DNA from 3 places in the Paenibacillus sp. 2TAF8 genome. Region 3 is predicted to be linked to each of the others. Evidence: riboswitches for the same ligand, from Rfam matches in the RefSeq annotation. Region 3 holds a riboswitch; each other region holds the start of a gene.
What was found. A riboswitch is a leader RNA that binds a small molecule or an ion and turns the genes downstream of it on or off. The one in region 3 is predicted to bind thiamine pyrophosphate.
Positions count from the first base shown of each region.

Region 1 (9,871 bases), on a different contig from region 3:
GTAAATCCGTGGAGTTCGAAATAGTCCCGCTCCAGTTCGGCAATGGTCGTCTCATCCTCAATGATCAGAATATCAGTCATGGCTTTCCCCCCTTTCTTCCATGAGGCGTTTCAATTGAATATGGATGCTTGTGCCTTCACCCAGCTTGCTTTCCGCCCAGATTAGACCATCATGTCCAGCTACAATCTGGTGGGCAATAGCCAGCCCAAGACCGCTTCCGCCCGTAGACGAGTTACGTGACTGCTCGGCTCGGTAGAAACGCTCAAATATATGAGGCAGATCTTCCTCTGATATGCCTTTCCCATTATCCTCGAATGTAATGGTATTCCACTCCTGATCGGCTTCAAGAATAATGCGGAGTCGTTTGTCGTCATCATTCATGTATTTCAGTGCATTCTCTACGATGTTAACCACTGTGCGTTGCAATTTATCAAGATCAACAGCAGACACTACGGCGCCTGATGCTCGGTTATGCCATTCGAGTGATACGCCCTTATCCTCCAGATCATATCGCAATTCCTCAATGCTATCCTCTATAAAATCAACCAGATCTATCGGATTGAATACAAAGGGTTCCTGGTTCAAATCCAGTTTGGAGTACAAGAACAATTCATCTACCAGTTTATCCATGCTAACGGCTTTGGAATGAATGATGTTGACGTAAGTGTCCATTTTCTCCGGTGTATTCGCTACCCCATCCCGAATGCCCTCAATGTATCCCTTTATGTTAGTAATCGGCGTGCGAAGATCATGCGAGATGTTGGAGATCAGCTCTCTGCGGTTAATCTCATCTTGCTGCCTTAGCTCATTGGATCGTTGCAACTGATTCCGCATACTCTCAAATGCCTCACTAAGCTGTCCTACTTCATCATTGGAGGAAGGCTCAAGCTTGAAAGACAAATTACCGTTTTTGATCTGTTCGGCCGAACTTCGCAGCTGATGTAACGGTTGAATGAAACTGCGTGTGATCCAGCGGAACAAAAGTAGGTTAGCGATGATCAGGACACCAATCAACAGGAGAGACATCACAGGTAACAGCTTGCGCGTCAGTTCTGCAAAGGGGCTTCTCTCCCGAATAACAAAGATGCTGCCTCGTTCTCCATCTGAATATTGGAAATCAAACTTGGCGTACGCATAGAAACGCTCACCGATATTAAACGTACTTCGGATCTGGTTGTTGTTTAGATCATATTCAGGCAGCGCCTGTGCCAGTCCGGGTTGGTGGAACGTCCGTGATTCAAAGATCGGATGATCCTCACGTCTGACGTAGAGCCCGGATTTCTCGGCTCGAAGCTTCATATCAAAGTCACGGAGCAATACCTTGTCCTGCAGCTCGTCCGGATTACTTTTCGCCATAAACTTCATCTCTTGAAAGATCGTCTCTCCCTGTTCCGTCAGTGGATTGATCTGATAATGTACTTTGTATATATCCCGAAAACTTTGCAAATCCCCCGTTGCCGCAATAGTATACAGACTTGCTGTAAGCAAAATAAACAGGAGACTGATAACAAGCATACCTGTAAACGAAAGTAGCATTTTGATGCGAATTGACATAGGTATCCCCTCTTAACCATGCGATTGGTACAGTTAGTGCACATGTTATCACAAGATGCTTCCTATTGCCCATATGCAAATCATATTGGCTACATGTTGTCGTATGGCTATGAGCATAAAAAAACAGGGTGAAGCAGATATCCTCTGCTTCACCCTGTATGGTGCATATGACTTAATTATATAAGCCACATGCGTATTAAAATGATGAATAGTTAAACCCTTGAATGATTAGATTCGTGACTTTAGCGACTATTCTACGACAGTTACATCCACGTTAATGCATCCACTCCACATGGTTTGGAGCATTTCGCTCAGTGTAGTTTAATACTGCGTATTACCGGACTGGCTCGTTTTACCCGAAGCAAATCCTTTGAATAGTGTTGGCACTTTGGAATAACGTGTATTCGTAATTTTGCCTTGGGAGCTACTGCTGTCTGTACGCATAATGGCATCTTTTACGTTCGAGATATTGGAATTATCAAGAGTCATGTTGACAGTGAATGTTGTGCCTCCATTTTGCCGCACCAGCTTGCCGATATCATCGGCACGGAAGTTTTTAATGTTAATTGTGCCTGCCGCATTGATCTGGAACACCTTATCGTACGCTTTGTATGCTGCACCACCTGTAATGTTCACCGTTCCTGATGATTTCAGCGTCAACGCGTCCTCGCCTACATCCTGCCATACAACATTGGAGATATTACAGTTTCCATAACAATGCACACCGTCTGCCGCTGGCGCACCAATGATGACATTTTTCAGTGTAGCGCCTGCTTCCAGCCGGAAGACCGGCTTCTGATTCTCTGCTTGAGAACCGTCACCCAAAGTGGACGGATTGGCAACAAAGGTTTTCCCCTGTCCATCATACGTCGTGCCCTTAGGTACAACAATTGTTGAGTTTACAACCGTTGGTGCAGCCGCAACGGGCATAACACCAAATATGGAAGCGACCAGACCGGCGGACAACAACAGCGTTAACATTTTTTTCATCATGAACATCCTCCCTTAATTATGAGTGATTTCGTCTCCAAGCACGCTGGCTTGTCCAAAAGAACCGCAGAAGAGAACACCGCTCGGAACCTGTCTTCATCCTACAAAAAAAGAGAGATTACAGGAATAATCATGAGATCAGATTTACATTTTTTAGCATAAATTCAGATGGTAATGCCTTGTTATTTGAATATCGTATTTTTGATATGTACCGATATTAACTCGTGATATGCTGCTTTTACCGTCCCATTTCATCAAAAAAGCCCCTATAGTCTGATGAAGACATTAGGGGCTTAAGGAACCTTAATCTATATCTCAAAAAACAAGTCCTGCTTTGTTACTATTTTTCCTACGATACTCCAACCTTCTCAAGCTCCTGCTCCGAACCGCTGACGGTATCCGCATTTGCGGCAAAGTTCTTCCACGGCTTCCCGTTTGGAAAAACCGTACACCAGATTGTTTGCACGCTCTCCATCCACAATGTCGGAAAAAGACTTCTCATGGATGTTCCCAAGGTTGATGACACCTTCTCCATCCAGACAGCATGGAACCACGGTTCCATCGACAAGCACAGCTGCCTGACTGCGCAGTGCATGGCAAAACCCTTTGCCATCATCTTCAGGTGCATCCAGACTTGGCCACTGGAATTCATGATCCTGATTCAGATATACGTTGGGTGCAATTTTCACACCGCTACCTGGAAGGACTTTTTCCTCAATCCGGAAGTCGAGATTAAATTCCCGTTCCAGCACCTCAAGCGTCTCCCGATTTCGATTCATCTGAGCATTGGTGAAGTTATCCTGTGTCAGATTCCATAATCGGAACGAGACAATGACATTGTGTTTCACCGCTTCACGCACAAAAGACAAAATGTTACGTAAGTATCCGTCACGATCCGTAGAACCTTCATGACCGTCAAAGCTGTGCAACGAAAAATTCATCTGTCTCAGGGCAGGTTTACCTAATAATTTATGCTGTGTCTTCGGCAGCAGCGTACCGTTGGTCGTAATGTTAACTTTAAATCCCTTGGCATGAGCCATATCCAGCAGCAAGTCAATTTTGGGATGAAGGAGCGGTTCTCCTTTGACGTGCAAGTAGATATGTTTCGTATGTGGTTTGATCTGATCCAATATATTATTAAAGACTTCAGGGTCGATGAATCCTTTGGCTCGCTTCGTTTGCGGGCAAAAACTGCATGCCAGATTACAGATGCTTGTAATTTCAATATATACTTTCTTGAACGTTTTCAACTCAGGGTCCCCATTCTGCCGGGAGGAACAACAGTCCTGCCCTCATTCGTAGTACGGCCATATGAGCCAATCCCCATTATATCGGGTTAACGAGCCTAGGTAAATCGTAATCAGAGGATCCCTACAAAAGTCCAGTATATTTTCACCATAATTTCAAGACACACATCCCCTCCCTATTTACATTAAGCCAAGTTGGATATATGCTGAGGACATAACTGCATATCTTTTACATTTGCACTGGGGGAGCCTTGCGGCTGAGACGAATACGACGATTCGGACCCTTTGAACCTGATCTGGATTATACCAGCGGAGGGAAGTGGAGCGGCTTTTATTGGCAGTGGATGATTTCTATCCTTGATGGGATCAACCTCAATTAAAACGTATAGCTCTGCTCATTTCTCCGGAAATGGGCGGGGCTTTTTTGTTTTTTGGCGATGTGGTAGTTGTGTGCTGGTTGCTTGGTGACCGAGACACTTGCCGTTCAAAATATAAATTTCGAAACAAGGAAAATTCCTCTTCCGAGTATGGATTCAAATGTTCCGAATATACAATCTCTGTCATCCCGTGAGAAGAAAGCAGTTATTTGGAGCATGATGCAAAATGCTCTTCTTGTCGATATCTGGGTGTTATTCACTCTCATCACCATCAAGATCATTCGAAATCAAGGAGGAAATGACGATGTCTTATCTGGAACGTGTACGATCACTCAATCCTTTGGTTCATAATATTACCAATCTTGTGGTTGCCCCTTTTACGGCAAATGGTCTGCTTGCCCTCGGAGCCTCACCGTTTATGGCCTATGCTCACGAAGAAGTCGCTGACGTCGCTCGAATGGCTGGCGCGGTGGTTCTGAACATCGGCACATTGGATAAAAAGGTCGTTCAAGCGATACGTCTAGCCGGACAATCGGCTAATGCACATCATGTGCCTGTTGTACTTGATCCTGTCGGTGCAGGAGCCACAACATATCGCACGGATACAGTACAGATGCTGGTTCGTGAGCTTCGCCTTACGGTATTGCGAGGCAATGTCGCCGAAGTCGCTCATGTCATTGGTGTACCATGGAATATCAAAGGTGTAGATGCCGGGGCTGGCGAGGGAGACCGAATAGGCATTGCCGAGCGGGCAGCGCAACAGCTTGACTGTATTGTTGTCATTACAGGCCAGTACGATATTATTACAGACGGATATCATACTTTCCTCACAAGCAACGGACATGCATTACTCACCCAGGTTACCGGGGCAGGCTGTCTGCTCAGCTCGGTCATTGGTGCTTTTACTGCGATTGCCGAGCCGGGGCGCGACTTGCTGAACAGTGTGGTGGAGGCTGTCTCAACCTATGGTATAGCCGCTGAACAGGCTGCAGCACGAACGGCTCATCAGGGGCCGGGCAGCTTCCAGATTGAATTGTTAAATCAACTGGCGCAGGTCACACCTTCACTGTTCTCGGAGCATGCACAAATCCGTCAGATTCGTGGAGGTGTGTGATGAATATTGCTCAAGCGTTAACGATTGCCGGGTCTGATAACGGCGGCGGTGCAGGAATTCAGGCGGACCTCAAAACCTTTCAGGAACTTGGTGTATACGGCATGACGGTCATTACTGCAATCGCCGCGCAGAACACAACAGGGGTTCAAGGCGTGTTTCCGATTGATTTCGATGGTATTGCCCAGCAACTTGATTCAACGGGAGCCGACTTTCAGCCGCGTGCCATTAAAACAGGTATGTTATATAGTGCCGAGATTATTCGTCTTGTTGCGGCAAAATGTAAGCAGTACGGCTGGTCTAATCTGGTGATTGATCCCGTGATGGTTGCCAAAGGCGGTGCGCCTCTGCTTCAGCAGGAGGCTGTGCAAGCACTCATTCAGGATCTGCTCCCTCATGCCTTGCTTATCACACCTAACATCCCGGAAGCCGAACTGCTAATCGGGAAATCAATCCGGAACCTGAGCGAGCGTGAGGAAGCCGCCAAGCAATTGGTGCAGATGGGTTCAACGTATGCCTTGATCAAGGGAGGACATGATACGGGAAGCGGTATGGTTGTCGATGTCCTGTATGACGGGCATTCCTTTCAATATTTGAAGAATCTTCGAGTAATGACACGTCATACCCACGGAACCGGCTGCACGTTCTCTGCTGCCATTACGGCGGAATTGGCGAAAGGTTCCCCTATTCTGGCTGCCGTTACGACCGCGCGAGCATTCATTCAGGCAGCCATAGAAGATGAGCTGGGAATCGGGGCCGGGCACGGGCCAACGAATCACTTTGCGTACCAGCGCAGACAGCGAGGTGAACGCTGATGCGTAGATGGGATACGGAAGCGGTGCGCCGCGCGCTGCAGTTGTATTTGGTGATGGGCAGCGTCAATACGACGCGTGACCCGGTGGAGGTGCTCCGCCAGGCGATTACTGGCGGCATCACGCTGTTCCAGTTCCGCGAGAAGGGAACTGGTGCCCTTGCAGGCGAAGCCCGCTTAGCGCTTGCGCTGCGGCTTCGCGAGGTGTGCAGCCAGCACGGGATACCGTTCATCGTGAACGATGATGTGGAGCTGGCTGTGGCCGTAGAGGCCGACGGTGTGCACGTCGGCCAGGACGATGCGGACGCGGCGCTGGTACGCGCCCGCATCGGCGAAGGGCGGATGCTTGGCGTATCCGCCCACTCCGCCCTTGAAGCCCGCCGTGCGGTGCAGGCGGGCGCAGACTATCTTGGCGTCGGGCCGATGTACCCGACGCGCTCCAAAGCGGATGCCCACGCTGTGCTGGGCCCCGCAGGGGTTGCGGAACTGCGCGCCGCAGGCATCGCAGTTCCGGTAGTTGGTATCGGCGGCATTACGCCCGATACCGCGGCCGCCGTGATGGCGGCTGGAGCCGACGGCGTAGCCGTCATCTCCGCCATCGCGGGTGCGGCCGATATGCACGCAGCTACTGCACAGCTCGCTGCGATCACCCGCAGGGAGCAGGCATAGCCATGCTCCCCGCCCGCTATGCAAAGGATGCAGCCACTTGCTCTGCATCCCTTGCATTCTTATTTTATTCTTCGCATTCTTTAGCTCCTTTGACTCCTTCTGCAACCTATACATCCTCCTGCATCCTTTTTCAGCCTTATCCTTCCGCAGCATTTACATCTTTTATTTTCCTTATCCTTCCACGACCTATGCATCCTGTTGCACCTGTTACATCCTTCTTCATCCTTTATATCCTTTCACCTTTCTCCCCTTGCATCACGCACATAACCATTTCATCCCCTCCCTTCCATCCCGAACATATTTAATATATAAATCATTTCTGTTATAAAGCTTCACATTTACAAAACATTATCTTTTAATTACTATGAATATAAAACTATATTGGCGAAATAACCTATACAATAAAAGGGAGTGAATTTATGGATCAGATCGATAGAAACATCTTGTTTCATATGGAAAACCAAGCCAGATTGTCTATGACCGAATTAGGAAAATTGGTGGGACTTTCACAGCCAGCCGTCACAGAACGTGTAAAACGACTGGAGGAAAGTGGAGTTATTGAAGGGTATCGCACCATCCTTAATCCGCAAAAATTAGGAAAACAAAGTACATCCTATCTCCTATTTCAAACTAGAGAATGCACTGCTTTCCTTGATTTCTGCCGTGTTTCGCCCGAAGTTGTAGAATGTTATCGCGTCAGTGGAGAACACAATTATTTATTAAAAATCATGACAGATTCTATCGCAGACTTAGAGGCATTCGGAAATCGATGTGACAAATACGGAACCTATACTACACTTATCGCAATGTCCTCGCCTATTGCATCCAAAAACCTAATTGAAGAACCCCAGTTCCTGATCTCTAAGGAATCCTAACCGTTCATCTTTTCTAATTTAGATATCGCCATTTGAAGGTGAACTAGGAAATCCGTGTTTTTTAGAGCACAACGTAATAAGAAGAGCAATAAACAACAATAGCACCAATGAACCCGGCAGGAATCTAGCCCCGATCCAATGAAGCATAATAGCACCAACCATACCTCCCGCGCCGATCCCTAGATTCCATGCCGTTACCAACATCGATTGGGCAATATCGGCACTGCGGCCTCCTGCATGTGCAATAGCTGTTTGGAGTAACGTTGCCGCTCCCCCAAAGGTCAATCCCCATGCAATCACTCCTGTAATGATAACAGCCGGCTGATTGCTCCAGATTCCCATCGCCGCTGAGGCAAAAGCAAATATCGCAATACTTAATAGAACCAGTATCCTTAAGTAACGATCAATCAGCAGCCCAATAATCCAAATGCCCATCACTGAAGTTACGCCAAATAGGAGCAAAATCAGATCAACTCTATGGGCCAGTGCTGTATTTGCCAGAAAAGGAGAAATGTAAGTATACAAAATATTGTGAGCTAGCACCCAGGCAAGCACCACAAGTAAAATAGGCCGGATTCCAGGAAGAAACAGGATTTTATGCAGTGAGAGTTGGTTCTGCTTGACCTCGCCTTCATAATCTGGAACTTTCCAGAACACCCATACGATAAGCGCGAGCGTCAATATGGATATCGTTCCGAAGATTAAACGCCAGCCTACATACGTCCCCAAAAAAGTACCGATCGGAACACCAAGCGCTAATGCCAAAGGTGTACCTGCCATAGCAACAGCTATGGCTTTTCCTTTTAATGACTCGGGCACCATGCGACGTGCATATCCCGCGGTCATTCCCCATAACACCCCCGCTGCTACTCCTGCACAAAAACGTGCAATTAACGTTATAACATATACCGAAGATAAAGCAGTTACCGTGTTAAATAGAAGAAAGCCTATAATACATAACAGCAAAAGAGGTCTACGCCTCCACCCGCGTGTTGCCACAGTCAGCGGAATTGCAGCTGCCAGAGAGCCTGCAGCATACAGCGTAACAAGTTGTCCGGCTTTTGCCTGCGTTATGCCAAGACCAATGGCAATCTGGGGGAGTAGTCCAGCAGGCAGGCTTTCAGTAAGTATGCAGATAAATCCAGCCATAGCTAACGCCAGTAGAGCCGCCCATGGAAGACTTTGTTTTTGGGCATATGTATCATTTTTAATGGAATACATCTCGTTTGAAATCACAATGAAATCCCCTTTATTCTGTATTTTGGATAGCTAGAATGTACACTTACTATCTTTAATAAGCTTACAGAAATGAGTAGGGGTTTTGCATACAGCATTAAAGGTACTTAAGCTTGTTAACGAAGAAAAACCTTATTTTTCACAAGCTTTGCTTTGAATTTCAATGATCCTCCTTTTTCACCCATGTATGATTAAATTGGCTTTACCTTAACGTAAAATATTCATTCACCTTGCCTGCCTTCCCCCTTCCTCACATAATTAACTTATTGACTCTCACGTAACGTGACATTGTACAATTCATGGTGTAAGGAGGTTTCACCCATGGCCATGAAAGTAAAAGAAGTCTCCGAACTTGCTTCGATCAGTGTGCGCACACTGCATCACTATGACGAGATCGGGCTGCTTGTTCCAGATGAGATCACTCCTGCCGGATATCGAATGTATTCGGATGCCAATCTGGAACGACTTCAGCAGATTTTATTTTTCAAAGAACTCGGTTTCTCGCTGAAAGAAATCAAAACCATTTTAGATGACCCCGCCTTTGATGCGGAGGAAGCACTGCATATGCATAAGCTCATTTTGCTGGAGAAACGCCAGCGTCTGGATCAAATGATTGCCACCATCGACAAAACCGTACTATATCTGAGAGGAGAGATTGAAATGACCCCTAAAGAACAATTTCAGGGCTTTGATTTTAGTCAAAATCCGTACGAACAGGAAGCCCGTCAGCGCTGGGGTGACCATGTCGTCAATGAGGCAAACCAGCAATTAAAGGATCAGCCTGCTGACAAACAAAAAGAACTGTCTAATCAGATGAATGATATCTTCAGAAGATTGGCAGCCATTCGCCACACAGCACCCGAATCTGCCGAAACACAGGCCGAGATTAAACAGTGGTACATGTATCTGAATCAATTGGGGAGCTATTCTCCAGAAGCCTTCAAAGGACTTGGCCAAATGTATGTCGATGACGAGCGTTTCACGCGGAATATTGATCAGTT
Region 1 is NZ_JBFRFN010000029.1:276-10,146, reverse strand. Features, by position in the region: gene AB4Z30_RS26615 (response regulator transcription factor) at 1-80, opposite strand, end outside; gene AB4Z30_RS26610 (ATP-binding protein) at 73-1,554, opposite strand; gene AB4Z30_RS26605 (pectate lyase) at 1,876-2,544, opposite strand; gene AB4Z30_RS26600 (radical SAM/SPASM domain-containing protein) at 2,913-3,794, opposite strand; TPP riboswitch at 4,024-4,126, shown strand; gene thiM (hydroxyethylthiazole kinase) at 4,473-5,282, shown strand; gene thiD (bifunctional hydroxymethylpyrimidine kinase/phosphomethylpyrimidine kinase) at 5,282-6,094, shown strand; gene thiE (thiamine phosphate synthase) at 6,094-6,759, shown strand; gene AB4Z30_RS26580 (Lrp/AsnC family transcriptional regulator) at 7,179-7,634, shown strand; gene AB4Z30_RS26575 (MFS transporter) at 7,653-8,855, opposite strand; gene AB4Z30_RS26570 (MerR family transcriptional regulator) at 9,192-9,871, shown strand, end outside.
Region 1: linked by a shared signal. The riboswitch ahead of thiM (hydroxyethylthiazole kinase) and the one ahead of AB4Z30_RS12905 (ABC transporter substrate-binding protein) in region 3 are both predicted to bind thiamine pyrophosphate.

Region 2 (10,378 bases), on a different contig from region 3:
TCTTGCTTGACCTTCTCTACCGAGTGGCGCATATCGTTCCTGTCTGGAATAGCGATCCACCTGCTCTGCGTGATGTAACTGATCTGTCATGTATGAACCATTCCTTCCACCGGACTGCTTGCTGCAGCATAACGCTTCATTGGAATCATGCCTGATTCGTAAGCCAGTCTACCGGCTTCAACCCCAAGTCGCATAGCTTTTGCCATGTTAACAGGATCACCCGATCCAGATACAGCCGTATTAAGCAGAACGCCATCCGCCCCGAGTTCCATGGCATAAGCTGCATCTTTTGGTGATCGCAAACCTGCATCTACGATAACAGGCACTACAGCCTGTTCGATGATGATTTCCAGATTATACGGATTGATGATCCCTCTACCTGCACCGATCGGAGAAGCTCCTGGCATGACTGCATGTACGCCCAGCAACTGGAGCCGTTTAGCTAAAATGACGTCGTCCGAGATATAGGGGAGCACGGTGAATCCTTTTTCAAGCAAAATGCTGCAAGCGTTGTACGTTTCAATCGGATCAGGGAGTAACGTGACTCCGTCTCCGATAACTTCGACTTTTATCATATCACAAAGCCCCGAAGCTCGCGCAAGCTCTGCAATTCTTACAGCTTCCCCAGCAGTTGAAGCACCTGCAGTATTGGGAAGCAGCGTATATTTGCTTAAATCCAACGTATCCAAAAAGTGCTGTTTGCCCGTCTCCTCCAGATTCAGACGACGTACTGCGAAGGTTAGCACTTCCGTTCCTGAGGCTTCCACAGCTTGGCTCTGGACTTCCAAATCGCTGAACTTGCCTGTTCCAAGCAACAACCTTGATTCAAACGAGTATTTTCCAATAGTTAACACCCTATGACCTCCTAGTATTCAATACGTTTTCACCTTCAACTACTATTCCATAGTTTTCAACCATCGCCTGAGTATTACTTCGCTTAGCCACCTCCGACAAAATGAACAATCTCAATCCGATCGCCTTCTCTTAACATAGTTGTTTCATGGTGGTCTTTGGTCAAAATATTGCGATTCAATTCAACCACTACCGTTTTCACTTGCAGGTTGAATGATTGCAGTAATTTGTCGACACGATTTACCCCGTCGTCAACCTGCATCTTTTGGCCATTCACGATAATGTTCACAACATAACACCCTTTCTCTTCAATCGATCTGGCGAGAATGCTTCAATTCCGATCTCTTGCGCACTTTTGCCCTCCAGCATGTCAGCAATCCATTGACTAGTTATTGCACTAAGTAATATTCCATTGCGAAAATGGCCATATGCTGTGTACAAGCCAGCAATGTTTTCACATTTTCCTATATACGGCAACCCATCCGGGGTGGCTGGTCTTACTCCCGCCCATGCCCGTACAAAGTCTGCCCCCTTGATTCCCGGAACCCAATAACTTGCCGCACCAAGTAATCGTTGCACACTATTTGCAGATACGCTGTGATCTTTTCTTCCTGGCAAACTGGTTGCTCCAATCCACACCTCGCCATTTACTTTTGGAACGATGTAGACATCTTCTGCATATATAGTGCGATCAGGTCTGTATACCGCTTGATCTTGTGGAAAACGGATGGCCATAATTTCACCTTTCACTGGTCTTGTAGGCAAGGTCTCACCTACTTGATACATTAGTTCCCCTCCATGCAAACCAGCAGCCACGATAACATGTTTGCAAGATATTTCACCCTTGGCAGTGGCAACCCCTCGGACTCCATCGTTGTTCACGACCAGACGCACATCCTGCACTCCTTCCCATATCCGTGCACCCATCATCTGAGCAGACCTCGCATAAGCTCTAGTCAACGACACAGGCAGCGCTTCACTCTCCAGTGGTCTGTAATAAGCGCCATATGTTTCCCTGTTTAGCCATTCCGCTTCTCGTTGCACCGTGGGACGGTCCCACCAAAACTGCTCTGCGCCCGAAGAACCTTTCCATTTGTTCTTGTATTGATTTAAATCACTGTATGATCGAAACGGTGTGATAAAGCCACTGCGTCTCAATCCAAAGTCTATACCTGTCAGAGCAGATATTTGCTCTTTGTGCTTATGCAACAATTCTCTGCTATCATACGCGGCTTTTACCATGAGTGGATGTGCAAAAGCTTCACTATCTGCTGCAAGCATGCCGGCAGCTGCGCTGGAGGCCCCGCTGGCAATCTGGGATTGCTCAACAAGAAGTACTTCCTGGCCTCTCGATGCCAGCTCAAAAGCAATCGCACAGCCTATAACCCCTCCGCCCACAATGATCGTTTCTGAATGCCAAGCTCCCTGTGATTCTGTTGAAGTGGAGGATATGGACATTGTTGCAAACTTATGTTCATCATTCGATGGGGCGACAGTTCCCTCATGTTGACTCATTCCGCTCTGATTCATTTTTTCATCTCCTTCATTGCATATTAAGCAACATTCAGATACCGCTTACTTGAGATCATTCACATTATTTTGATTGAGAAGCATTCACTTTACCGCTTCCATAGCCTGTTTTAAAAGAGCAGCAGCATGGGCAGGATTTTTTTGTTGTAATACACCTGAGATCACAGCGGCACCCCTGGCTCCCGCAGATATGACGGCCTGAATGTTATTCGTCTGAATCCCACCGATTGCTATAACAGGTACTTTCACACCCGAGCATACTTCGGTTAATGCTTCTAATCCCCTTGGTGTTATATCCGGTTTGCTTGCACTTGGGTATACATGCCCGAAAAAAAGATAATCTGCGCCATACTCTTCTGCAATTTTTGCTTCGTGTAAGGAATGCACGGATATTCCTAACCGAAGCCGCGGGTTATGCTTGTTTTTCTGCGTTACCGTTACTTTCGCTTTTTGCAGCATATCTTGGCTCCAATGTGCCCCGCGATAAAAATCGCCTGACGAAAACAGATTCGCACCGTTGATCACAATGCGGGAGGCTGGAACACCCGACTCTACCATCAACTTCGCCCAGTTGAAGCATTCCTGCTGCGAAAGCTGCCTTTCGCGGATGTGAATGTATTGCACATAAGGCCATATCTCTTTGGCTGCCTTTAACATAGCTACCTGTTCCCTCTGATTCGTAGATATCACATGTAACTCAAAACAGGGATGGCTTTTTGAGCATTCATTTAATTCGTTCTCTTCATGCTCAGTCACCGTAGGATGCAATCTCGTTTTCCCTCCTTTCAGACTTGGGAGCGGCGTAACGAAAATAAAATCAAAAAAAGCCACTCCCGTAGGGAGTGGCTGCGTATTAAAAAAGGTTCAGTTCAATAACAAACATTCGACGAATACCTGGTAAACAGTTTAATCGGTAACCCTATAACTGTCTGCTCATGTATTGAGATGCCTGCATCACGATGTAGTAAAGATCCCATCTTTACATTGAAGAATCATTTACTACCTTTTTCGCTGAAACGCGCCACTTCCCTACGCTGGTATGATCCAGATCAGGTGCGAAGGGTCCGGAATCGCATTCTTCCATCTCAGCCGCATCGTGCGGCCCCCCTAGTGTTCATATGAAGTTGTAGCCTATATTACCACAACCGGTTTTTTTTGTCATTGTGCTTTTTCAGACCACTCTTCTACATTCCACGTTTTGGTGACCCAGCCTTCATAAAAATCCGGTTCGTGAGATACAAGTAAAACGGTTCCCTTGTATTCCTGCAACGCACGCTGCAGTTCAGCCTTTGCTGTTACATCCAGATGGTTCGTCGGTTCGTCAAACAGAACCCAGTTGCTTTCACGCATCAGCAACTTACATAATCGCACTTTAGCCTGCTCTCCTCCACTCAGCATGTTAAGAGGACGAGTGATATGCTCATTTTTAAGCCCACAGCGTGCAAGATGACCTCGCACTTCATTCTGTGTCAAATGTGAAAACTCGTTCCATACATCATCGATCGGTGTAATATTTCCCGCTCTCACTTCCTGCTCGAAGTAAGCTGTCTCCAAGTAATCTCCAAGGAATGTTTTACCGCTGATCGGCGCAATTTTACCCAAAATTGTTTTGAGAAGTGTTGATTTACCTACCCCGTTACATCCCACAATCGCAATCTTTTCTCCACGTTCAATCGTCATCGTCATCTTGGGTAATAGCGGATACGTATAACCAATTTCAAAGTCGATACCTTCAAAAACAGTTTTACTACTCGCGCGCGCATCCTTGAACTTGAATGTTGGTTTTGCGGCTTCGTCCGGTCGATCAATTCGCTCGACCTTTCCGAGTTGTTTTTCCCGGCTTTTCGCTCTACCAGAGGTCGAAGCTCGAGCTTTGTTGCGTTGAATGAAATCTTCCTGCTTTTTGATGTATTCCTGTTGTTTCTCGTAGGCATCAATATGCTGTGCTTTCTGCATATCTGCCATCTCCAGGAATTTATCATAGTTTGCAGCGTACCGAGTCAATTTGGCAAACTCCAAATGATAGATAACATTAACAACTTCATTCATGAACTCCGTATCATGAGAGATCAGCAGAAAAGCATAAGGATAGTCTTTCAAATAGCGTGTTAGCCACTCAATATGCTCTACATCCAGATAGTTGGTCGGCTCATCCAATAAAAGGGCAGTAGGTTTTTCCAATAATAACTTCGCGAGAAGTACCTTCGTGCGTTGTCCACCACTAAGAGCTGCAACATCCCGATCAAGGCCGATGGCATTTAATCCCAGACCATTTGCCATTTCTTCCACTTTCACATCGATCAGATAAAAATCGCCCTGTTCCAGCTGTTCCTGAATCTCGCCCATATCTTCAAGCAACTGTTCCAGCTTCTCTGGATCGGCATCAGCCATCTGATCCGTGATCGCCATCATTTCCTTTTCCAGTTCCAGCAATGGGAGAAAAGCATCTTTGAGTACATCACGAATCGTTTTGCCTGGTGTTAACTTCGTGTGTTGATCAAGATAACCGTAACGGACCTTAGGGGTCCACTCCACTTTACCGCTATCCTTAAGCAATTTTCCAGTCAGGATATTCATGAGGGTTGATTTTCCGGCACCGTTAGCTCCAACCAGACCAACTCGTTCTCCGGCTAGTAGACGAAAAGAAACATTTTTAAACAACGTACGGTCTCCAAAATTGTGACTGACGTTCTCTACTGACAATAAACTCATAAGATGAGACTGCTCCTATCTATTTACATTACTTTTAGTTATCGTTTCAAACCCCTATTCTAGCACAGGTTCAGTCTTTTCTGAAAGTAATGAAAAATGGGCAGAGCAATCATATTCAAAGTAACCCCTGGCCGCTGCCTGCTTTGCAGTCGTGAATACCTCTTCAGCACGAAAACCGGGGTTACAGGTGGCAGGATAATGATATTTAATCCCTGTTGCGGGATCAACTCCGCCAACAACTGCTGTTTTTTTGACTAGTCTGCCTCCGCCAATCGCATAATTGTTAATCTTCTGACTCCCTGCAGCAATGCCCTGTATAAAAGCCATGATACCTGTATCATTGATCGAATTGTACCAATCTTCTTGCGAGATTAAGGGCATCGTAAACAAATAAGACACCCCATTCTTTCTTGCGAACTCATTATGGCGATTAATTACACCTGCCAGCTCGTCCTGAACACGAGTCACGATGTGGGTGCGCCGTACCTGTTCAAAAAGTATTGAATCCTGAAGCAGTGCAATTGTTGAACTCGTGGCCAACTCATGCTGAAATCCTTCGATCCATTTCCGTGCCCTGGCATCATAAGCATGTACATAACCATCAAGTGTGAAATTAATGCTGTTGCCTTCCGAATCTGAATATGTATATGGTTTTTTCGGACTCCACACCTGTATGAAAGATGCTTCCATCGTGCCTGTCATCTCGGATTCCTTAGCAAAAATATAATAACCGTCGTAATCCAGAATAACGATCGCAGGGATGTAATCAAACATATGTTGGATAGCCACCTTGTCATCCTGTATGCCCATGTTTAATGCCATCGTTTGAGTAAAGGTAAACAAAGCCAGCTCCTTATCCGCCTTCACGAACTTGGCAGAATCATAACCTGCTTCAGCATCTTGTTTTTCATTCTGGTGCATAACTGCACCAGCATCCATCACTGCGGTTTGAAGTGCCGTTTGGTAGCGATAAGACAGTTCACTGGCCTTTTGCGCATCATGCGTATGGAACGTTAGAATGTAAAAGAGAGGAAAGAATATGAGTACAAAAACAATGGAAAGCTCAGTAATCTTCATTCAATACCATGCCTCCATACGAAGCAAAAACCGCAGAAGCCTGGGCTGTGCCTTGTAACCACTCCCTTATCATCATAGAAGGGGTACGATTGGTGCTTTTAAGACTGACGGTGAAGAAATCACCCATGATTAGTGTATATCTGCGCCCCGGATCACCGATTGACAATGTACTAGACAATGGAAATAAACGCTCCTGAATCTGGGACAAGTAGTACGCATCGTAAACAACCTCATATGTACCCGTGAAGCTGTTTTGAATTATCGGATCTGTATAGTGAGGAACATATTTTTTATGTAAATGTTCCATGGAAATATCATAGTTGTTTCCGGTTTGTGCTAACTGCTCTTGGAATTCCATCAGCATTCGAGGTGAGATATATCCCTTAGTGCGGACAGCATCCACAAATCGTGTGACACTCTGAGTCGCTGTCAAGCGCGCAATATCATCCTGACGTTCGGCGGTCTCTGCCGCAGGATACACATAGAGCAGAAGAACGGCAAGCAATACCGCAAACAACTTGGATGCTGCATTGATCACTGTATCTCTACCTCCTTCCAAAAAGAAAGCTTTAACAATTCTCCGAGTGCACTTCGGTTATATTCAGGTCGATATTTCCCCTTTAGTTCAACCGGAATTATCGCTGATGGATCTAGAAGTGGATCAATTATATACGCATGACCGTCCACCTCCACTTGAACTCCTGTACCTGTCATTTGCCGCACAGTATGCAAAACCTCAGCTCCTGTATAACTGACCATTCCGCTCGTCTGAAGTGTCGTGTGTACTCTGCCTTCCATGGCCACATTTGTTTTCACCCTGTCGTTCAAGGCCTCGTTTAAAAAACGGATGTTCCACTGCCCGTACAAGCAGGCTGTCACAAAAAGGACAACCGCTGTACAGAACAGCATCAGATGCTGTGTGTTCCGCGACATGTTCTACCAGCTCCAGTCAGGATTGCTGGAAGATCAGACCTCTAACCACATTGGATCTGTCTTTAACGATAATGGCCTTGAATTTGCCGCTAGGATTAACGTATTGATTGTCTTTTTCACTCATCGTCTGATTGATGCTCCCCACCTTGTCATCAGGGGCAATCACAGACCCATAGTCAGCATTATTCAGATCCTGAGAGATGTTGAGCTGATTGCCGTACCATTGTCCGCTTTTATTTTTTCCCGTAATGACCTGGATACCAAATTGATCTTTGTCCGCGTATTTACGTAAAGCATTGGTCACTTGTGAACCACTGATGGTTGTTCCGTCATACACGGTAAATGCTGCCTGAGACAATTCTGTTTGAATATCTGCAAAGTTATTCTGGGCTGTTTTCGTTGCCTCCTGAGCCGAAATAAATAACAACACCACAATCGTAATCAAAGCAATGGTCAAAAATATTCCTGCTGCCACCTTTAAAGCACTTGATGCATTATTCATATGAAATGCCCTCCTAGAGTGAAATGTTTGATTTTATGTTCAGATGTTTCTAAAAGCCAAACACTACAGTTTTTGAATTTGTTCATAATACATGTTCATTTGCATGAAACTCATACCAACCAGCGGAATTACGAGATAAAGGAAGATCAGAGCGTACATAGGTGTGAAACCGATCGTTCTTCCCCAGCCTGCCTTGATATCAATCATTTTGCTGTACTCTTGTTTGCGCTGTTCAAAATAAAACGCCATCATGCTTTCCAAATCATCAAAAGCTTCCCGAATGGATATTTTACCTAAAGCAAGTTGAAGTTTATCAATTAAACGTTGAAATTCAGGTAAGCCCACTTCCGCTTTTAATTGTTCAAGAGCTTGCTCAGGACCATGTTCGAAGTGAAGTAGACACTTTTGCAGTGGCCTTTTAAAAATAACAGCGAATCGATTGAGCCATTCCACAATCTCCTCCACAGACATACGATCCATCTCACGCAAAATCGAAATCACCGTCTGGAATTGATAGATTTCATGCCGCATATCCAAGTTTCGCATTTTACGTTGGAACAACATGAGCCAGATCGGCAAATAGTAGCCGCCTATACCCATGAATAGTGACAAAACAATTTCCCACCATCGCATATACTGGTTGTTATACGCCTTTAACTTCGACATAATCCGCTGAATTGTTGCAGTCTGTGTATCATGGTCAAGTTGGACTGGCGCAAGCTGTAACAGTGCATTGGAGATATCCTCGTATGTGGCTCCGCGCTGCATTTCAACATACGCCATAACCGTTTCGTCAAGCGCCGTCTGCTCTCTGGCTACTTTCAAATCTGCCTCGGACATCGCACCAAACATACGGTCATCCCTAATTGGATCGTACAATATGTGATTACGCTCGACTTGATGCAACATAAGAGTCAATCCTATACTAAGAACCACACAACTTGTGAACAACAAGAATCTGCGAATAGCCAGCCATTCGTATTTTAACTCGGCATTACTCTCTCTCATTAATCTGATCGTCTGGTTGTACGAGGCAGTTCCGGGTCTGGGAGCAAAAAGCATAGCCATTTTCCGTAAAAAGATTTGTTTGTACAGAAACCGATCCAGTCCGGATTGCTTCTGTCCAGAGCGATAGCGCGTTTCATCATATTGCTGAAGACGTTGTAACAGCAAATAGGCAACAATGATGATCACGTAGATGGATATTTTGGTGACGAAACCAAGCTTGCTACGATAAAACTCATCCATTGTCGGGAAACTGACTCGAGCCCAACGTTCAATTGGCCCTGTAAACAGAACAGGTGCAAGCGCAATCACGTTTAATCCCTGCAACAGATAATCAAGCCGATCACGTCTCAAAATTTCAAGATGTATCTCCTTAGTCAGATTACCCAATCCTTGAAGATAAATAGACCCCTGCTCCTTGTCCTTATCTCCAAACTCCATTACCATATAAGAAACACCAGCAAAACCTTTGAGAAAACGGTTCGGTGCCACTTCATAATAACGCTCAAGTGCCTCATTCGGATCGGGAGAAGTTAGTGCTTCATAGATCAGTCTGACTTGCACGGCTGCTTCTCCTGCCCCCGCCTCGGATGCTTCATACAGTGCTTCCTCAACCATTCCATGTTGGTGATACCGATGTCTTACATCTGCAAAAAGATCAAGCATTTGCATCAGAAGTTTTTTCTCCATACGACTCAAGCACATATCCAGCACAAGACTGTTTACTACGACAGCACAAAGGATGGCTAGAATGATAAAAGTGAGGCCAGGCTGCAACCAAAACAGCGCAACACTGATACTTCCATACCCGCCCATAATGATCAGAACAACATTCATTGTTACTCTGCGAAGCGCTGGTTCATCCTTGGCATAGCGGTAGGATATTCTTTTTTGTACCTGTAAGATATACACCGAAAGGAAGGGCACCTTCATACCAACTTGATACGCTTGCAATAAGAACGATCCCCAATTTCTGTGCTTATTACCTTGAATGTGGGCGACATTCGCGGCAGCGTATGATGAGACAGATTCTCTTCGCCGCACTGTATGAAGAATAATTAACGTCGTGGCTAAACCAATTGCACAAATGCCGACTACAAATAACAAAAGCCATTTAATGCTCATAGCTTTCACCCCAGTGTTGTCCAATAAACTGCCTGAATTTCTCGGCATCCGGTAGCGTCATTTGTTCCTGCATATCCGAAATGCTCGCAGCGGAGATTGGAGCAGTAGCCACATATTTCCCTTGGTGATACTCCACTACATTTCTAAATGTGAACCCCGCCCTCTCTTCAACGTCCACTGCTTCGCGGAAATGGGGGATACATTCGGTGATTCGCTCAATATATCTGCGACCCTCTGCATCTTTTTTCATATGGACATCAAAGTTAATGACACTGACAACCTGTTCTTCGGCGATATGCTCGTGCTGGAACATGCCTGTTTTGAGCAATGAGTTCCGGAGTGAAAACACCAGGTCACGAAATGTTTTGGCGTGATGTGTAAACAGGGTGAACAGACTCGCCACTTGTGACATCTGAATCATCCACGTAGCCACCTCATCACTCGCAACTTCACCGAGAATGTTTACTGTCCCATCTGTTTTTTTCTGTAGATCCAGCCCCTGCTGACCCGATATATGTTCCGTTTCCCGAAAACTCAGAATGTTACGGCGACTGTATATCCGTCTTAATTGCAGCTCAAATGCCATCTCCTGTACTCGCAAAGTATAGGAAGCATAGATATGTTTAACCATGGCCATCATTA
Region 2 is NZ_JBFRFN010000008.1:217,590-227,967, forward strand. Features, by position in the region: gene AB4Z30_RS14530 (ThiF family adenylyltransferase) at 1-90, opposite strand, end outside; gene AB4Z30_RS14535 (thiazole synthase) at 87-854, opposite strand; gene thiS (sulfur carrier protein ThiS) at 938-1,141, opposite strand; gene thiO (glycine oxidase ThiO) at 1,138-2,382, opposite strand; gene AB4Z30_RS14550 (thiamine phosphate synthase) at 2,467-3,150, opposite strand; TPP riboswitch at 3,392-3,501, opposite strand; gene AB4Z30_RS14555 (ABC-F family ATP-binding cassette domain-containing protein) at 3,541-5,094, opposite strand; gene AB4Z30_RS14560 (hypothetical protein) at 5,149-6,171, opposite strand; gene AB4Z30_RS14565 (hypothetical protein) at 6,158-6,709, opposite strand; gene AB4Z30_RS14570 (hypothetical protein) at 6,706-7,104, opposite strand; gene AB4Z30_RS14575 (ABC transporter permease) at 7,121-7,606, opposite strand; gene AB4Z30_RS14580 (hypothetical protein) at 7,670-9,736, opposite strand; gene AB4Z30_RS14585 (pilus assembly protein CpaF) at 9,726-10,378, opposite strand, start outside.
Region 2: linked by a shared signal. The riboswitch ahead of AB4Z30_RS14550 (thiamine phosphate synthase) and the one ahead of AB4Z30_RS12905 (ABC transporter substrate-binding protein) in region 3 are both predicted to bind thiamine pyrophosphate.

Region 3 (10,378 bases):
GTGCGGATGCTGTTTGGCCAGTTCCAGATTGGACTGAGCGGAAGCCAGATTCATGGAGACTGCAATCATGGCCTCGATCTCCTGTGACCTGAAGCTGGTCAGCATCGCCTGCTGTTCCTCGGGAGTATATTGATCCAAATGGATATGGGCATCGATCAGCGGTGCAAACGTTCGGGAATGCATGAGGGAGTTCCTCCTTATTTCCTAGGTATTTATATGATGTAACGTTCTATTTAATGTATTGGATCACCCAAATCAGGAAAAATATAACTAAAAACCCGCGCTATCGAGATAGGCGGGTCTTCTGCTGTTCTTCTTTCATCCACTGGGCAATCTGTCGTTTGCGTTCAAGAAAGGCAGGTTCTTCTGCAATCTCATCTCGTCTCGGGCGGTCAAAAGGAACCTCAACCTCGTGCAGCACGGCTGCAGGCCGGTTCGATAACACATAGACACGATCCGAGAGCAACAGCGCTTCCTCGATATTATGGGTGATGAACAGCACCGAGCGGCGATTCTGTTCCCAGATATCGAGCAACCAGCGCTGCATGTCGCTCCGCGTCAGGGCATCGAGCGCACTAAATGGCTCATCGAGCAGCATCAGCTCCTGCGGGCTGAGTAGTGCACGCAGGAAAGCGGCACGCTGCTGCATCCCGCCTGACAGCTGATGAGGGTAAGCCCGCTCGAATCCGGCAAGGCCAACACTGCCGAGCCACTGTCGTGCCTCAGCGAGGGCTTCGGCACGTGGAGCAGGCTGAACGCCTGGAGCAGCGAAAGCCGCTGCTGAAGCAACTTCGCCAGCCAGCATCACATTCTCCTCAATGGTTCGCCATGGGAAAAGGGCGGGCTGCTGCGGCATGTAGCTGATATGTCCACGTTGTCCGGTAACCCGCTTACCGTTCATGAATACCTCGCCATCCTGCGGCTTCAGCAAACCGCCGATGATATGGAACAGGGTGCTTTTGCCACAGCCAGAAGGGCCTACGATGGCGACGAACTCCCCTTTTTCCACGGTCAGGGACAAACCATTCAGTACAGGCAGCTTACGCCGTCGTTCTTTAAAGGACACATGTACATCAATGATGTCCAGCGCAGGTGAAACAGGGGCGTAACCCAAACCGTTCGTTTTATTGTGATCCAGGCTTAGAGCCGCATCGGTCGCTTCACTGTGCGTCAATGTGGAAACGGAAGAAGGTACTGCCGGTGGTTCGGATTCCGCTATTGAAGACTGAGCAGTTATGTAAGCTGCGTCGTCATCTCCGGGTGGTGTGTTTCTAACTTGTGCGGATTGCACAGGTTCATTCGGGTATCTTTTCATAGGGAATCACATCCTAATGTCCATATTACGTTAACCTCTGATATGCAGAAAACTACCGCTTCTGTGGGCGCCAGCGCACAAGTAGCTTCTCTAACAGCGCAATGAGCAGGAAGAGCAGAAGACTAAGCGCCACAATAATCATAATGGCAACAAAAAGGCGATCCGTACGGTAAGCCGACTTCTGTAGCATCATATAATAACCGATACCTTTATCCGCTCCGATCCACTCGGCAATGATGGCTCCCATTACGCTGTAGGTGGCAGCAATTTTGACGCCGGAAAATAAGGATGGCAGAGCATGGGGCAGCTCCAGTTTCCAAAAAATATGATGGCGCTTCGCTCCTGCCATACGCATATAGTTCATCATCGCCGCATCGGTGCGTGTTAGTCCATCCATGGCCGCAACCGCCACTGGGAAGAAGCAGACTAGGATAATCGTGATTAGCTTGGGCAGCAGGCCAAAGCCGAACCAGATCAGCAGGAGTGGTGCGAGTGCAATGGTTGGGATATTTTGACTAAGAATGAGTAATGGGTACAAGGCTGATTTGAGAAAAGGAATCAGATGCAGCACCATCGCAATTAGCAGGCCTACCATTGTTCCGGCAACGAATCCGATAAGGGTTAATTGGATCGTTGCGGCAGCATGCATGCCGAGACGTTCAGCCTGAGAAGCTGCTTCGTGGGCGATATCGGACGGCGCAGGCAGCATCCATTTCTCAATATGGAACAGGGAGACGGCCCCCTGCCATATCGCAATAAAGAGAATAACCGCCACGAGGGGCGGCCATACACTTTTGAAATAGGTAGACATTAGCGATATTTCTCCGTCAGTGTATCCATGCTGAATCCGTCTGGACTATGTGCGATTTTGATCTGGGAGATGATGCTTGGGCTGCCGGCTTCCACAAGCACTTCGTGCATTTTGCGGACAACCTCCAGCAGTTCATCCAATTCGCCCTCCATCGTGGTGTCGAGTGCGTTGACCTGATATTTCAGGCCGGATTGTTGAATGACTTCGATGGCGCGGTCTACGTAAGGATAGGAGTTCTCGCCGTTTGGCGTTTTGGGAATCACCTGTATGCTGAGTAATGTACTTGCCATAAGAGAAAATTCTCCTTTCGAGTGTGAGTAAAATGAAAAGTTGATCGTTACACGTGCCACTTCGATGCCAGAGTAACTTCCCGATTGCTGTAATCTTCAAGCTTTTTGAACCATTCTATATAAATTTAACTAAAGAAAGTTTACACAGACACTCCGATGACAGAATAACCTTCCAATCGCTGTTATCCCCAGATTTTTTGATTCCTTTTCCAAAGGGGAAAATCCGGTGATAAAGGCGAAGCGTATGCTTCCGATGCTAGCTTTCTTTCAGAAAGCTTTTAGCTCCGCTTTTTCAGGTTTTTTCTGTCCTCTCCGTTAATGTGTAAACGAGTAGTTCAACTGATGTAGAAAGGGGAAACTCGGTGAATTTTATAAGCGATCGCTTCGCTTCTTCAAGTTGTCCGTGTCCTCTTCATTCAAACGTGAAAATATCAAATTTCATTTTACATTAATGATGATAATGCTACGTATTACTGTGGTAAAAATTCGTTCGTGTAGACTTTCGTTACATCGATCTCTTTATCCAGCAATTTCTTGCTGAACATCCAGTCGGTGTAGTTCTTCCACACCTCTTCCTTTTGTTCGCCCCAGCGTGGTGCATCATCTTGGTATTTCGGGCTGAGCCATTTTTGGCTTGCCAGTACTAATTCCTTGTCCAGATCAGGCACGGCTTTGATCAGAATGTTCGCTGCTTCTTCAGGGTGGTCAATGGCATATTGATACCCTTCAGAAGTGGCCTTTAGGAAAGCTTTCACCAGTTCAGGGTCTTTCTGAATCGTCTGTTCGTTGGTTACGAGGACAGGGGTGTAGTAGTCCAGCGCTTTGGCATAATCTTTCACATACAACATGTCAATCGGTTCTCCGCGTAATTCCGCCTCAATTCCCGTCCAGGCATAGAAAATCCACGCAAAGTCGATGTCCCGTTTCACAGCTGTGAAGAAGTCTGCATCGCCCATGTTAATGTTTTTGACTTTGGATACGTCAGCACCTTCGCCCTCCATAATGGATTGCATCACCGCTTCTTCTACTGGGGAACCCCAACCGCCATACGTCTTACCTTCAAAATCTTTAGGCGATTTGATCTTGCGATCCATCGGCGCTGCAAAACCGGACGTATTATGCTGAATAACTGCGGCAATCGACACAAGCGGAACGTCCTGCGTACGCGCCTGAGTGACACTTTCCTGATAACTGACGCCAAACGGTACCTCACCTGAGGCAACCATCGTATCTGCTCCACCAGCACCTGGCTGTACAATCTCGACGTTGAGACCTGCTGCTTTATAAAAACCCTGATCCACTGCGGCATACAGACCAGTATGATTCGTATTTGGAGTCCAGTCGAGCACAACCTTCACATCTTTCGGTGCAGCACCGCTGTTCTCATTCGTTTTCTCCGAACTGGTCGTACCGTTCTGTTCAGCCGGAGCGGCTTCTTTGCCACCACATGCAGCCACGGTAACCAACAGTACACACATGAGTAACATTCCCATCGTTTTGCGCCATTTCATTGTGATTCTCTCCTTCGGTATGTCCGGCCGGATGGCACGGGGTACTCCTTGGCTTCATATCCAATCCCTTTGCATAAATCGACGAATTTATACTTGCGGGTTATCCGAATAACGTCATTTTTCTGTTTCTGCATGTCAAAAGAAAACAAAAAAAGCGCCCCGTAATCCGGGACGCGTGCAGGCGTGAGAGAGTGGCGTTCAGCCTATGGCTGTGCCGTTGCAATATACTCCGATTCCTACGCTGGCATGATCCAGATCAGGTCTAAGGGTTAGTATCTTGGTGGGATACACTCTCAGCCGGCCAATTCCGACTCCCCTGGGAAACTATGAAGTTACGGGCATTACTAGGTGTAATTATAGGCCAGTGACAGGATTGTGTCTAGGGCGTATCTTGAAACCTGCTGAAGTGTATCTTTTTTCGCCCCTTGCTACGTCGCTTCCCCTTGATGTGCCCCGGCACGTCTGCGGTAAACTTCCTTGCTTGGAACGGAAATCCGGCAAAGTCTGCTTTCTTCAGCGTTTTCAGACACACCCTACATAAGTTGGACTAAAAATATTTTTCACAGAATGTTCACTTATGTGAAGGGATTCCAATTGTCTATAATGATCCAAGTTACAGAAAGGATGAGTATATTGCCAGTAAGCAAGAAAGAACAAGTGATTTTTGGACTTATGATGTGTACAGGAATGGTCGTAGTAATGATGACCTTCAATCTTTGGCATACGGGGATGTTAAGTCAGATGTCCGTGATGCAGATGCTGTTTCAATTTTTGATCTGTTTTGTCCTGGCATTTTTGGTGGAGTCGTTCATCGTAGGACCCGTAGCGAGACGAATTGCGTTTTCCATCCCATTTGCAAAAACCAGTAAAATCAAAGGTGTAGTTACCATGTCAATTTTTATGGTCATTGGTATGGTTTTGGTCATGTCTCTATATGGTATCATTACTGCCTATGCAGTAGATCGGTTAGATGGAGTATCCGTGTTCAGTGCGTATCTTCACACGATTGCTCGTAACTTTAGTCTGGCTTTGCCGTATCAGTTAATCGTACTCGGGCCGCTAGTGCGTTATGTGTTTGGCAAGTTGTTTAAAGGACAAGCGGCGGTGGTGTCCGTTTAACGAATCGTTTAAATAACCTAACTGAAGGAACAGTTAGATTTGTTTTTAAGTAAAATAAATTGTTTTTTTAAATTTGCTTCTCTTCATAGTTATATCCGGGCAATAAGGGAGTTCGACTAAACGTATCAGATTCTTATTTACTACGAAAACCCATGCATAGACGTTCAGGCGATAGTTTGATTGCACTAATATTGTTAAAGGGATCTTATAAGAAAACTCCCCATACATTCCAGGTTTCTATTTACTGTACATCTGGAATGTGGGGAGTGTGTTATAAGTTAAAAGACTCTAATTCTGAAAAATCAGAAATTATTTTAATGTAAACTTTATTTTTATAATCTTTTTAGCTGGTTCTAAAGTAAGCTATACCATAAAAAATACCAACAATGACGACTGCTAAAACCAAAGTCGTTATTATACCACTCTTTAAAGAACTTCCCTGAGCTTGACGAGCCATTTCTTCTGCTCTTCGTTTGGTAGCTTCATCCTCGGAACCATTTAGATTATTTGGTTTCATATTCATAAAGTCACAGCTCCCTTCAGTAGATATAATTTAGCATATTTACTATGATATATGCAGCTAATGCAAGGTTCCTGTGAATTCCGGAAATTCTCCAAAGACGTAATGATAGCTCATAATGTCTTTTTATCGTTCTTTCAAATCCCCAAGCATTCTTCTTCTGTTGTCCTCATTGTAAGTACTCTATATTTTCGTCTTTTTTTCTTCCAAATACCTCTATATCGTAGGCGTAATAATTAATGATGTTAGTTATAATAAAATAAGAACATACGTTCCGTTAATTTCTGAATCTTGTTAATTTATATTTTTACAAAAAGAGAGGAGATTCTATGACCCGTGAAAATAAGGCACATTCATTTGATATTTCAGATGGGGAGAAACGATTTATTGGATACGTCTCTAGTATGCTTCATTATAATTCCATTCATTTTGATAAAAAAATAAGGAAGATCAATGAACGTTATGCTTTGGTTTTGGAGGATATGGAAATAAGAGATGAGGTCTTGATGACCGAGACCGATGTTGCATTTGGATCAATAGTTGGAATATTAGAAGAACAGATCAGTGATCCATTCTTATATGCTGCATTCCTTCGTCTAACAGCTCGCGAAAGAGAAATTATTAACTTGTCGATCTGTAAGGTTCTACGTGATACGGAAATTGCTCTTATCCTTGGAATTTCACAGCAAAGTGTCTCTAAGACAAGAAAAAAAGCTTTGGAAAAACTAAGAACAGCTATCATGCATAAGGGGGGACAATTATGAATGAGACGTGGGGAGAACTCATCAGAAAAGCGAAACAAAATAATCCAGAGGCACTAATGGAGGTGATTTACCGATTTGAACCCAAAATCAAAAAATCTCTGTGCCAAACAAATGTCCAGAATCGTGAAGATTTGAAGCAAGAGCTGATTCTACAATTAATTGAAGTTGTCAATAGATTTGAGTTGGAATCACATAGAGAAATGAGAGGAGCCTAGTGTATTATCTTTCTAGAACAATTGCTTTAATGGTGTTTGCTGTGGTTCCAAATTAAGTATAGAATCTAAACAGACGAGATAACAAGTCAATCAGTGATATTGATGATGCGAAAATTCTAAGGTGTTATTCTTATAACAACAATGATAATACATAAATCCATATAAATGCTAATGTTCGCTATGATTCTGGCGAACGGATGGGTAGAAAAACAGGTTCTCAAAACACCAGGTTGCAATGTAGTGCTGTCTTCATATATACTGAAAGACACAATTACAGATCGGACTATGCCGTTGAAGAGAATCCAACTCGGAGGCGTTTTCGCCAGGGAGCGAATTGAAATTTTCCCAAGTTAACCGGAACCGCCCGTTATCGCGGACCAAGAGGCTGAATCAGGAGGTTTGAACCGGTTCGGCAAGTTGGGTGGCACCGCGAGCAGAGCGCTCCTCGTCCCAAGGGATGAGGGCGCTCTTTGTATTTTTTTAGCCAAAGGAGACGGTGACCATGTTAGATATGAAGTGGGTTCGGGCACATGTGGAAGAGGTTCAGGAGGCAGCAGACGGGAAAAAAATCAAGATCGATATTACTGTTCTGATCGAACGGGATGACGAGCGCAAAGCGCTTTTACAGCACACGGAAGAGGCACGTCGTCGGCGCAATGCGCTGTCTGCGGAGATCGGAAAGCTAATGCAATCGGGTGAACGTGAACAAGCAGAGACCATGCGGGCACAGGTAAAAGAATTGAATGAACAGCTGGATCAAGAGGAAGCCAAGCTGGCGGTAATACAGGAGGAAGTAACCAGATTGCAATGGCTGGTACCCAATACCGTGTCGCCAGATACACCTGTTGGAAGTTCGGATGCAGACAATGTAGAGCTACGGCGGGTAGGTGAACTTCCCGTGTTTGACTACGATACAAGAGATCATGTCGAGCTTGGAGAGATGCACGGGCTGATCGATATACCACGTGGCGTGAAAATCGGTGGAACGCGCAGCTATGTGCTCAGGGGGGCAGGTCTGTTACTACACCGGGCGGTACAGCAGCTCGCACTGGATCTGCTGATGGAGCACGGATTCACTCCGCTGGAAGTTCCGCTCATGGTTCGGGAGGATGCCTTGGTGAACACGGGGTTTTTCCCGACAGGCCGGGATCAGGTGTATGAGTTGCATGGTGAGAACAAGTGGCTTGTTGGCACATCGGAAGTACCGCTCGTTTCGTATTATGCGGATGAAGTGCTCGACGTGAAACAGCCCGTAAAGCTGGCTGCAGTATCGACATGTTTCCGCAGTGAGGTAGGTTCGGGCGGACGTGACGTTCGCGGTCTGTACCGTGTGCATCAGTTTGCCAAAGTAGAGCAGGTGATCCTGTGTGCGCCGGATGCGGCAGAATCGGAAAAGATGCTGCAGGAAATTACAGGGCATGCGGAGGAGCTATTGCAGATGCTGGAACTGCCGTATCGTGTGGTGGCGGTATGTACTGGGGATATGTCGCAGAAAACCTACAAACAGTATGACATCGAAACCTGGATGCCAAGCCGCGGAGCATATGGCGAGACCCATTCGTCATCGAATCTGCATGATTTTCAGGCTCGTCGCTCGAACATTCGCTGTGTTGACGAGGACGGCAAGCTGGTATACTGCCATACCCTCAACAATACAGCCGTAGCTTCGCCGCGCATCTTGATCCCATTGCTGGAAAACCATCAGCAGGCTGATGGAAGTATTTATATTCCGGTTGCCCTACGTCCTTACATGGGCGGGGCCGAACGTTTGATTTTGCCAGAGCATGAGCAGGGTGAATAGAAGGAATACACGTGATGTCGATCTAAGGAAATAAAGAATAAACCAATAAAGAGGAGCCTTTATCGGGTTCCTCTTTATTCAAATATATGCTGCTTCATAAGCTTTTCTTTATACCATTGGTATTTTTCTATATTTCTGGCGTTTGTATACGTTCCATGGTTCACCTGTATTCTTAACGCAGCTTCCATTCACGCTCGTTAATAATTTCAATCCTTCCGGATTGGAGTACCTTTTCAAAACGATTGCGGGCTGTTTTCATCAGTAAGACCATCTCATCTTCTGAGCGTACCTTTGTGGATCATACAATGAAAATCATAAAATGCTCCTATCTATCCTACTTGTCATTTAAGTTTAACCACCTTAAGTCCGATATAAAGTATAGTGGATAGTAAAATATTAGGCGATAAGAGAAGTTAAACGATTGCATGATGGGAGATGGAGACTGGATATGAGTAGATTAAACTGGACATTGAGAGGCATGCTTGCTCTGATTATTGCACTCACAGTTGTCGTGCCTACGTCAGTTTGGGCAGCAACAGGTGATGTCGTCTCAATGGAGATTTCAGGTAGCAGTCCGCAGAAGATGAATGTGGGGGAGACCGCATCATATCAGGTGATGGCTACAGTTGAAGGTTTGGAACAGAAACAGGATGTTACCGGGGGAGTAACCTGGTCCACTAGTAATCCCACTGTTCTCGCAATCACAAAGGGGAAAGTTAAAGCGATTGCAGCAGGTGAAGCAACGATTGTTGCTCAAGTGAACGGAGTTAAAACACAGGTGGTCGTTCAGGTGCAGGATAAAATCAAAAGTATCAAGGCTTCACCCAGTGCGTACACGTTTGTAAAAGGAAACGAAGGCACGCTCCCCAAAGTAAATATCACGCGTGCCAATGGTAAGCAGGAGGATGTTACATCCGACATCGTATGGACCATATCGGGTAAACTCGCTGTGATCGAGAACGGAAAGGTTAAAGGTGTTACTCCTGGTAAAGTGATTCTGCAAGGGAAATATGGATCAACTATCGTTAAAGTACCAGTAACCGTCACCGATATTATCACCAAGATTGCTGTTACACCTGCAACGATTCAGTTAACTATCAAGAAGTCTGCCCCACTTAAAGTGATGGGAACGTATTCTAACGGTAAGACGGTTAATTTATCCAAATCCATTATATGGACATCATCCAACCCTGGTGTGGCCGCAGTGAAGAACGGTGTGGTCAAAGGGATGAGCGAAGGACAAGCCACCTTGACGGGCACATATCAGGGTCAGACCATCACTGCGGCAGTCACCGTAGTGCCTACGCTCCAAAAGCTGATTGCGGGTCAGAAGAGTCTGGTTTTATCTCCGCAGTCTAGCACAACACTGGGTGTGATAGCTCAGTATGATACAGGGAAAACCACGCTGGTAACGGGAAGTGCGGTGTGGAGTAGTTCCAAACCGAATATCGCCACTGTAACTGGTGGAAGAATCGTTGCTGTTGCTAAAGGGAAAACGAGTATTACGGCCAAATGGGGCAATAAAAAAGTGACGATACCTGTAACGGTGAAATAATCATTAAAACAATACGTCTTCTTGCCACATGAGGCATTGAAGCAAGGTGAATCCTGTTGGAAGCCTGTTACATATCAATATCAGATCGAATTGAATCCATGTATACTAAGAGGGAGGCGTACTTATGCGCCTCCTTTTTGAACATAGAATACAATTTATAAGGAGAGTGTTCATAGAAATGACGGATCATATGAACCCTGACAATTGGCCTGCATGGGCCACGGAACCTGTAGAAGTTGTAGAAGCTAACTCCGCTTGGAGTACGCAGGCTGAGGAAGAAATTGCGCAGTTAAGAGAACTTTTGAAGAACCTGGATATACATACATTCGAACATATTGGGAGCACATCCATACCTGGTTTGTCTGCCAAGCCAATTATTGATCTGATGGGGAAGGTGCAGTCCTGGGATGATATGGGTCTGATTGCCGAACGGTTGAACCCTGTAGGCTGGAATTATGTCCCGCCTGAGCTGGATGG
Region 3 is NZ_JBFRFN010000007.1:134,720-145,097, forward strand. Features, by position in the region: gene AB4Z30_RS12885 (TatD family hydrolase) at 1-183, opposite strand, end outside; gene AB4Z30_RS12890 (ABC transporter ATP-binding protein) at 284-1,315, opposite strand; gene AB4Z30_RS12895 (ABC transporter permease) at 1,368-2,126, opposite strand; gene AB4Z30_RS12900 (MTH1187 family thiamine-binding protein) at 2,126-2,416, opposite strand; gene AB4Z30_RS12905 (ABC transporter substrate-binding protein) at 2,887-3,927, opposite strand; TPP riboswitch at 4,143-4,255, opposite strand; gene AB4Z30_RS12910 (hypothetical protein) at 4,561-5,046, shown strand; gene AB4Z30_RS12915 (hypothetical protein) at 5,390-5,569, opposite strand; gene AB4Z30_RS12920 (sigma-70 family RNA polymerase sigma factor) at 5,896-6,330, shown strand; gene AB4Z30_RS12925 (helix-turn-helix domain-containing protein) at 6,327-6,545, shown strand; gene serS (serine--tRNA ligase) at 7,048-8,346, shown strand; gene AB4Z30_RS12935 (Ig-like domain-containing protein) at 8,795-9,901, shown strand; gene AB4Z30_RS12940 (GrpB family protein) at 10,080-10,378, shown strand, end outside.